Regions from separate parts of the Brevibacillus sp. NSP2.1 genome, predicted to be linked through region 3. Evidence: riboswitches for the same ligand, from Rfam matches in the RefSeq annotation. Region 3 holds a riboswitch; each other region holds the start of a gene.
What was found. A riboswitch is a leader RNA that binds a small molecule or an ion and turns the genes downstream of it on or off. The one in region 3 is predicted to bind cobalamin.
Positions count from the first base shown of each region.

Region 1: another riboswitch for cobalamin. It lies ahead of M655_RS17795 (ABC transporter substrate-binding protein); the one in region 3 lies ahead of metE (5-methyltetrahydropteroyltriglutamate--homocysteine S-methyltransferase).
Region 2: another riboswitch for cobalamin. It lies ahead of cobO (cob(I)yrinic acid a,c-diamide adenosyltransferase); the one in region 3 lies ahead of metE (5-methyltetrahydropteroyltriglutamate--homocysteine S-methyltransferase).

Region 1 is NZ_CP048274.1:3,660,365-3,663,640, reverse strand. Features, by position in the region: gene M655_RS17800 (M24 family metallopeptidase) at 1-683, shown strand, start outside; cobalamin riboswitch at 699-905, shown strand; gene M655_RS17795 (ABC transporter substrate-binding protein) at 1,196-2,230, shown strand; gene M655_RS17790 (FecCD family ABC transporter permease) at 2,278-3,276, shown strand, end outside.
Region 2 is NZ_CP048274.1:4,464,351-4,467,626, reverse strand. Features, by position in the region: partial or broken gene M655_RS28375 (MFS transporter) at 1-328, opposite strand, end outside; gene M655_RS28370 (MFS transporter) at 343-627, opposite strand; gene M655_RS21620 (MarR family winged helix-turn-helix transcriptional regulator) at 644-1,063, opposite strand; cobalamin riboswitch at 1,259-1,478, shown strand; gene cobO (cob(I)yrinic acid a,c-diamide adenosyltransferase) at 1,762-2,301, shown strand; gene cobD (threonine-phosphate decarboxylase CobD) at 2,301-3,276, shown strand, end outside.
Region 3 is NZ_CP048274.1:2,605,286-2,608,561, reverse strand. Features, by position in the region: gene metE (5-methyltetrahydropteroyltriglutamate--homocysteine S-methyltransferase) at 1-1,450, opposite strand, end outside; cobalamin riboswitch at 1,595-1,794, opposite strand; gene brnQ (branched-chain amino acid transport system II carrier protein) at 1,943-3,276, opposite strand, start outside.

The DNA.
Region 1 (3,276 bases), 1.1 Mb from region 3:
AATCGGCAGACGAAGTGGCTCGTTTGCAAAAGGCTGTCCAACTGATTGAAGATACACTCGGCGAGACGTTGAAAACATTCAAAATCGGCCAGACCGAAATGGAAATCGTCGCGGAGCTGGAATACCAGATGAAGCGTCTGGGAGCGGACGGCCCGTCTTTTTCCACGATGGTTTTGGCGGGGGAAAAATCGGCATTGCCGCACGGAACGCCTGGTTCGCGCAAAGTGCAGGAAGGCGATTTGCTCCTGTTTGACATCGGGGTAGCAGCGGACGGCTACGTTTCCGATATTACCCGTACGTTTGCTGTCGGCCAGATCAGCGAGCAACTGCGCGATATTTACGAAACGGTGCTGGCAGCGAACGAGGCGGCGATTGCCGAAGTTCGTCCAGGGGTGACGTTTGCCCATCTCGACCAGACCGCTCGCGACGTCATTGCCGCAAAAGGCTACGGCGATTACTTCATTCACCGTCTGGGGCACGGCCTCGGCATGGATGTGCACGAATATCCGTCCGTGCATGGGCAAAATCAGGAAACGCTGCGCCCAGGCATGGTGTTCACCATTGAACCAGGGGTGTACTTGCCGGGAGCAGGCGGCGTGCGCATCGAGGACGATGTGCTCGTAACCGAAACAGGCGTAGAAGTGTTGAGCAAGTTCCCGAAAAAACTGACGGTGATCGGATAAGGCTTCAAACTCACAATTTTATATGAATCTGATGGTGCTGCCCGGAATCGTTTGGTTCCGCCAGCTTAATAGGGAAGTCCGGTGAAAATCCGGCGCGGTCCCGCCACTGTAACGAGGAGTGTCCAGCAAAAAAGCCACTGTTTTTCGCGCGACGAAAAATGGGAAGGGCGCTGGGGATGATGATTCGTAAGCCAGGAGACCTGCCATGAGATGATTTACAATCGACCCACGAGGATGGGACAGATGTGGAAGCAGACTAGGAACAGGCGTCATTGGCAACGCCGAATCTATAGGCATGTCTACGTATGTCAAGCACCTCCCGATTGGAAACTGGGGGGTGCTTTTTTCTATGAACATCGCCGTGGCGGTCGAGGCTGTGAAAGGGGTGATGCATTTCCTGTGTTGCCAAACAAGCAGGCTCTCTGTATAGTAAAGGTGTAATTCGTAATCATTACGATTTACATAACGTTTCATTTTCATCATGCCAACAACAAAAGAAGAGGGGTTACCAGATGAGTACAATCCGTATGAGAAAAAAAGCCTTCCACGGTTTCTGGATGGCAGCGCTGGCAGCGATTATGCTGCTTTTGTCCGCATGCAGCTCGGCAGCACCTGCTACGACCGAATCCACGGTGGCGAATGCTGGCTCGGAGCAAACGGCCCAGCCTGCTGCTGACAACAAGCCCGTCACGATTGTGACCAACGGGATCGAGATGACGTACCCGGAAGCGCCAAAACGCGCTGTGACAATGAACCAGCACGTAACCGAAGTCATGCTCGCGCTGGGGTTGGCTGACAAAATGGTCGGAACCGCGTACCTGGACGATCACATTTTGCCTGAGCTAAAAGCCGACTACGACAAGGTACCAGTCCTGTCTGACAAGTATCCGACCAAAGAAGTGCTTTTGGCCGCAAACCCTGACTTCGTCTACGCAGGCTGGAAAAGCGCATTTGGCGACAAAGGCGTAGGCTCGATGGAGGACTTGGAAAAGGCGGGAATCAAATCGTACCTGCAAGAGTCTTCGAACAAGCCAGGCCCGACCATTGACGACGTGTTCGCGGATATCCAAAACATCGGCCGCATTTTCCGCGTAGAAGATAAGGCGAACGAACTGATTGGCAAAATGAAAGCGGAAATCGAGCAAACCGTGAGCAAAATCGGCACGGTGGACAAGCCGCTGAACGTGTTCGTGTACGACAGCGGAGAAGACCAGCCGCTGACCGCTGCCAACAACTACATGACTTCTCTGATTAAAGCGGCAGGCGGCAAAAACGTGTTCGACGACATTCAAAAAGGCTGGGCGACCGTAAGCTGGGAAGAAGTCGTGAACCGCAAGCCAGACGTCATCGTCGTGGTCGACTACGGCGACAAGACGATCGAGCAAAAACAAAACTTCCTGTTGTCCAAAAAGGAACTGGCTGACGTGCCAGCGATCCAGAACAAACGTCTGATCGTGCTGCCATTGTCCGCAGCGTCCGAAGGGGTACGCGCACCGATCGCGCTGAAAATTCTCGCGGAAGGTCTGCACCCGGATACATTCAAATAAGAAACGGCTGCTTAGACAAGGAGGGAACGGCCCTGCACAAGATCAAGATGCCCTTCATCATCGTTGCCCTGCTGATCGGGCTTGTCGTCTCGATTACGTTTGCGGTGACACTCGGCTCGGTGGAAATCAAACCAGCGACGGTATGGAAAATTGCCTTGGCGAATCTCCCGCTGGTCAATCAATGGGTGGAAGTGGATTGGTCAAAAGGAGAACAGACCATTATCTGGGACATTCGGTTTCCCCGCGTCCTGCTGGGAGCTGTCGTCGGGGCCGGCCTGTCTGTTGTGGGGGTGGCGATCCAGTCTCTGGTTCGCAACTCCCTCGCAGATCCGTACATATTGGGAGTCTCCTCGGGCGCATCGGCCGGAGCGACGCTGGTCATTTTGTTCGGAGCATTCAGCATGTACGGACAATTCGCGCTTTCTTTCGGTGCTTTCACCGGATCGCTCGTCTCGATCCTGCTTATTTTTACCTTGTCCCGCATCGGCGGGCAAAACTCGACGGTGCGTCTGCTCATGGCCGGCATCGCGATTTCCGCCATCCTGTCTGCGATCACCAGCCTGATTATTTTTTCCGCGCCCAACGAGCACGGCATCCGCTCTGTCCTGTTCTGGATGAGCGGCAGTCTGGCCGGAGGGAAGTGGGAGTATTTGACCATACCGACGCTGATCGTCGTCATCTGTCTGATTGTCCTGTTGACACAATACCGTTCGCTCAATGCGATGCTGATGGGCGAAGAAGCGGCGGGGACGCTGGGCGTCAATACGGTGCAATTTCGCAAGCTGCTGCTGGTCATTACCGCGCTTTTGACGGGCGTCATCGTCTCGATCAGCGGGTCTATCGGCTTTGTCGGCTTGATGATGCCGCATATCGTTCGCGTCATCGTCGGCTCGGACCATCGTCGCGTCCTGCCTGTCAGCGCCTTGTTCGGGGCCATTTTCCTGATCTGGGCGGACGTGATCGCCCGGCTTGCGTTTGCGCCGGAAGAGCTGCCGATCGGGATTATCACGGCGCTGTGCGGCGGTCCGTTCTTTATTTGGTTGATG
Region 2 (3,276 bases), 1.9 Mb from region 3:
GTCTTTCATCTGCGATCTGTGGCGAACCTCCTATCGGTTGCAAACCCTTTTCGGCAGGATGATTCTTCAGAAGAAACATCATGACGGGAAATACCACGATCAGTAAAAAGAGACCCAATACCGCAACAGCCATTTTCCAGTCAAACCACTGTATGAAAAACAGTGAGGCTGGCACAACTACCATTTGGCCTACGCTAAAGCCAGCCTCTATTACTCCGAATGCGAGTCCACGCCTTTTATTGAACCAATTTGTGACCATAATGGTTGCGGCTACATTGGAGGCACCTCCAACACCAATGGAAGCGAAGACACCATAGAGAATAAACAATTGCCAGAGGGAAGTTACCCATTGCGTGAAAAAATGCTCAGACCAACCAGAAGTGTGCTGCCTAAGAGAATGGACCTGGCACCAAAGCGGTCAATCAACCTGCCTGCTATTGGTTGGGATATGCCATAAATGACAAAACTCAATGTGGAGATGAGAGAAATGGTACCTCGATCCGCGGCAAAGCCATTCTCCCAAGGTTCAATAAATGCTCCGAAAGAAAGTCTTGCTCCTTGCACAGCCAACAATGCGAAAAAGGTGACAAATAAAATGATCCACGCGTAATGCACTTTGCTCTTCACAGTCTCAACGCACTCCTTATGAGTTTAATCCCAATCTGGTCAGCATGTTTTTGAATAATTTCGCTTCTTCTTCACTGAATATGGACATCGCTTCTTGATTCACTTCGTCACTGATCTGATTCAGAGGTTGTTCCAATTCCTTGCCTCGCGGAGTCAGAAAAATCAAGTTCGTCCGGCGATCATTGGGATCGGAACGACGCTCGATGAGCCCCATATTTTGCAGTCGATCGAGCACCCCCGTGATGGTTGCTCCATCCAAGCGAAGCCGACTACCCAATTCCACACCTTTTTGGCCATCTTTTTCCCATAGCGCATGTAATAGAACAAACTGCACGGGAGTAATCCCGTACGGCGATAATTTGGCCTTTTCCATTTGCCAGATTTTTTGATACGCCTTCCCGAGAAGAAACCCATAGCAATCCTCAATCCGATCCATATGTACCTCCAAATATTTTATTGGAAATCGATGTAAGAATAAGATAACACGCACACAAAAGATTTGTGTACAAATAATTAGTTCACAAAACAAAGATCAATGCCCAGTATGTTCCTATCCGCAGCTTTTGCTTGAATCCCCGGTAGCATTTGCTATTATTAAAGCAAGTGCTTGTCATAGAAAAGAACGACATTTGAATATGGTAGAAAAACAGGTCCTTGTTTTTCGCAAGCGATAGTTTGCGAATGCGAGGTTAAAAGGGAAGTTTGGTGAAAAGCCAACGCGGTCCCGCCACTGTAAAAGAGGAGCTCTTCTTCTTGGCAACGGCGCCATCCACTGCACGCCAGCGTGCGGGAAGGAGGAAGAAGAGCGAAGATCCTTGAGCCAGGAGACCTGCCTGTTTTGATGTCCACTGATTTCCTTCGGGTCAAAGGATGAGGTGAGGATTGTTGCAGTCGGCTATCCGCGCTTTGTTTTCCTTGGAGGTTTGGGGAAACAAGGCGTTTTTTTGTACGCGGAAAGCGAAACAGGAAGCAAATCGGCAAACTCTTCACTTTTTCAGTCAGGTAAATAACGAGGCTATGGAAAACATTTGAAATAGGCAACGGAGCCTAAACTGCATTTTTGGAGCGCTGTGCCTCCGAAAATTATTAGGGATGGGCAACGGGGCCTACAGTTTATTTTGGGGGTGAGCGTACTTGAGCAACAAGCGGGGCCTGTTTTTGGTCTACACCGGAGACGGCAAAGGAAAGACAACAGCCGCGGTGGGGCTGGCTGTGCGCGCGACTGGACGAGGCAAAAAGGTCATCATGATCCAGTTCATCAAGTCGCCGGAGCGCACGTACGGAGAGAAAATCATCTTCGACAAGCTGGGCATCGAAATCGTGCAAAAAGGCGTAGGCTTCACCTGGACGAAGACGCCGGAGGAGCATCGCGCGGCGCTGCAGGAAGCGTGGGCGTTCGCCCGGGAAAAGCTCGCTTCGGGCGAGTACGACGTCGTCATTCTCGACGAGCTGAACAATGCGCTGGCGATCGACCGTTTTCCGATTGTGGACGTGCTGCCGCTCGCGGACGTTTTGGAAGCGATTCAAAACAGGCCGAGCCATGTGCATCTGGTCGTGACGGGGCGGAGCGCCAAGCAGGAAATCATCGACATGGCCGATCTCGTGACAGAGATGAAGCCGATCAAGCATTACTACGATGAAGGAATACCAGCGGTGCTGGGGGTAGAGTTTTGATGAACGTATTGGAAGCGTACGGCCACGGCGGAGATTTGCTGACGGCAGCGGACCGCTTTGGGATGGAGCCGGGCCAATTCCTTGATTTCAGTGCCAATATTAACCCGCTGGGCATGCCGGACAGCGTGCGCGAGATGCTTTTGGCCTCGCTGTCTGCCGTGCTGCGTTACCCGGACCCTGGGCATCGCCAGTTTCGCCGGGCGTTGGCGCAGCGGTTGCAGTTGCCAAAGGAATGGCTTTTGCCTGCGAACGGAGCGGCAGAAGCGATGGCGCTCGCGATTCTCGGGCTGCAGCCGCAAACAGTCGGCGTGATTTATCCTTGCTTTTCGGAATATGCAGAGCTTTCCGAGCAGTTTGGCGCAACCGTCATCGGCTGCTACGGAAAAGAAGAGAACGGCTACAAGGCCGACAGCGCCGAGCTGTACCGTCTGTTCGAACAGGCTGATCTGGTGTTTGTCGGCTCGCCGAACAATCCGACTGGCATCTTGTATGAGCCACAGGAGCTGTTGCAGATGGCGGACTGGACGGCCCAGACCGATACGTGGCTGGTCGTGGACGAGGCGTTTCTCGATTTTGTGGAAGAAAGCCGCCAGTTTACGCTGGCAAGTCGGCTGGAGCGCTTTCCCCGCGTCATTTTGCTGCGGTCGATGACGAAAATGTACGCGATCCCCGGCTTGCGTCTCGGATACGCGATCGCCCAGCCTGACGCGATTGCGAAAATGCGCGCGAAGCAGGTGAGCTGGAGCGTGAATGCGCTTGCGCTTTTGGCGGGGGAGCTGTGCTTGCAAGAGCATGAGTACGAGCGGCGGACACGCAGCCTGGTCGCCAGGGAGCGCGCTGGCCTGGTCGCGTTTATTCGCGGGGAGCTGGGCTGGAAGGTCTGGCCGGGGGAGGCGAACTTTTTGCTGCTTCGCTCGCCGGAGGGCTTGCCAGCCGCACAACTGCAAGAGCGGCTCGGCAAAAAAGGCGTGCTGA
Region 3 (3,276 bases):
CCAGCACATCCAGGCCGATCTGTTCCTGAATGGCGATCCACTCGCGGATTTGCTCCTGAATGAACGCATCGTACTGTTCGACGGTCCAGTTTCCTTTTTTGAACTGCTGTCTGGCCTGGCGAACTTCTGTCGTCTGCGGGAAGCTGCCGATCGTCGTCGTTGGCAGCAGCGGAAGCTTCCACGTCGCCTGCTGAATCTCGCGACGCTCGTGGAACGGCACTGCCCGCTTCGCCGCTGTCGACGCCAGCGCTTTTCTCGCCTCCTGCACTTCCTGGCGGTTCCGTGCCGGAGATTGGGCCAAGCGCTGCAAGTCTTTCTCGTTCTGGGCGATTTCCTTCGAGATAACATACTTTCCATATTGGAAACCTTGGACTAATAAGCGCACTTCAGCCAATTTCTCATCGGCAAACGCCAATGCGACGCGCACTTCTTCCGGCAAATCGGTTTCGTCTTCGACGGTAACCGGAACGTGCAGCAGGCTGCTCGACGGCTGAACCCATACCCGCTCTGGGGCTACTACGGTGCACAACGTTTTGACCAACTCCCACTTTTCCTCCAGGGCCGAGCGCCAAATGTTGCGTCCGTCGATGACCCCGGCGCCGAGCACTTTGTCTTGCGGGAAACCGTGCGTCGTCAGGTTCGCCAGGTTCGCTGTTTTCCCGTGAACAAAATCAAGACCCAAGCCGTGGACAGGCAGTTCAATCAGCTCCTCGTACCAGTGCACCGCTTCAAAGTACGTCTGCACCATCAGCTTCAGGTGCGGCAGCGCCTGGCTGAACTGCTCGTACACGCGACGAATGAGCGCTTTGTCTTGCCCGGTAAGATCGAGGACAAACGCAGGCTCGTCGATCTGCACCCACTCGACGCCGTGCAGTTCCAGCTCGCGAAGGACGTCCACGTACAGCGGCACGATCTGATCGACGACGCGTTCAAATTCGTCTTTGGCATACCCTTTGGACAGCTTGACAAACGTGTACGGCCCGACGATGACAGGCTTGCCGGCGATCCCTAGCTGATCTCTCGCCTCCAGGTACGCTTGCAGCGGCCTGTTTTCCGTCAAGACAGGCGCGCGCTCGCCGAACTCGGGGACGATATAGTGGTAGTTCGTGTTGAACCACTTGGTCATTTCGCTGGCGACCGCGTCTTTGCTGCCGCGCGCCATCGCAAAATACGTAGCCAGCGGCACCGGACCGCCCGCATACGCGAACCGCTTCGGAATCAGGCCGAACATAACCGCCATGTCGAGCATGTGGTCGTAGAACGTAAAGTCGTTGACCGGAATCCAGTCGATCCCCTTTTTTTGTTGTTTGACCAGGTGCTGCTTGCGAATTTGCTCCATTTGCGCAAGGAATGTCGTCTCGTCGAGTTTCCCCGCCCAAAAAGCTTCCAGTGCCTTTTTCCACTCGCGATCTTTGCCGATCCGCGGATATCCCAAGTTGCTGCTTTTCATTTGCTTCCTCTCCATCCTTTGCGATCATTTTTTCGATTTCGCCCAATAAAAAAGGCATCTCCAACGATCAGAAAGAACGTTAGAAATGCCAAATAAACACTGAGATCACAGCATCCTAACACCTCCCTATCTCCCGTAGGTTAAGCAGTGTTGTCGAAACAGGCAGGTCTCCTGACTTGAGGATCATGATCTGCACAACGCCTTCCCAGTCAGCTCGACCAGTGGCCAAAAGTTGTGCAAACTCCCCTCATACAGTGGCGGGACCGTGTCGGATTCTCACCGACTTCCCTTTTCATCCTTGCGCCGATATTCATCGCCAAGGAACCTGTTTCCACTCATATGAAATTGTCGGTATGAGTGCATGTGCCCCAAAAATGGGCGGGACACACCTTTCTTCATACAGTAACACGTAAACCAGTTTTTGTCATGCTAAACTATTTCCACTTTGCAAACTGATGTCAACGTTCAGGCTGCTTCCTCATAATGCCTGTCCTATTGCTTGGTCAGGCGAAGCTCACGCGCGCGCAGCGATGGTTTGCGCATCAAATAAACGAGGTAGCCGCCAACGCCCCCGATCAATGCAGGCAGCAGCCAGCCCAGGCCGATCGTGTACATCGGCAAGTAGCGGGAAAAGACGTCGTTGATCGCCGCAAGCTCGACCCCGGCAGCATTCAGCCCGTCAAACAGGCTGACGAGAAACGTACCGAACAAGCTGCCTTGATACACCTCTGGCCGACCGCCAAACCCTTGATGCAAAAACGTCAAAAAGATCAGCGAGATGGCGATTGGGTACATCGTCGTCAAAATCGGAACAGACACCTTGATGAGCGCAGTCAACCCGATATTGGCGACGAGCGTGCTGAACACAGCCAAAATGACGGCAAACTTTTTATATGAAATGCGCGGAAACATCGCGTGGAAATACGACGAGCACGCCGTAATCAATCCGACGCTGGTCGTCAGGCACGCCGCAGTAATCATCAGGCCGAGCAGCAGGCCGCCGTAAGAACCGAAGTAATAATTCGACACTTTGGCCAAAATTTGCGCCCCGTTTTCCAAATGGCCGAGCTTTTCCACGCTGGAAGCGCCCATGTAGGCAAGCACCGAGTAGAAAAACGCCAGGAGCGCACCCGCAATCAGCGTTGCTTTGGCGCACGTCAGCAAAATTTGCTTTTTCGACGTAACCCCTTTTTCCTTGATCGCATTGACGATGATGATGCCGAATACAAACGCCCCGAGCGCGTCCAGCGTCAAATAGCCGTCCTGGAATCCTTTGAAAAACGCCTTGGACTGGTAATCGCCCACTGGCGCTTGCAGCTCGCCGATCGGATACACAATCGCCGTCAGGACGATGATGCCGATAAACGTCAGCTTCATCGGTGTCAAGACTTTTCCGACTACATTGATAATTTTTCCAGGATTGAGCGACAACAGGCAAGCGAGCGTGAAGAACAAGACGGTAAACACAATCAACGGAAAAGGCCCGGCCTGCTCGGACAAGAACGGCTTGATCCCGATCTCAAACGAAACATTCCCGGAGCGCGGAATCGCAAAAAACGGCCCGATCGCCAAATAGAGCAAAATCGTGAAAACAAGACCGAACAGCGGGTGCACACGGCTTGCGAGCGAACGCAAATCGTCTTTACCTGAATACACCAACGCTGTAATTGCCAAAAGTGGCAAGCCAACCCCTGTCACGAGAAAACCGGCGTTGGCTTCCCAGACGTTCGTTCCCGCCATCTGTCCCAGCATCGGTGGAAAAATCAGGTTGCCTGCTCCGAAAAACAGCGCAAACAGCATAAATCCGATGATGACGATAAACGAAT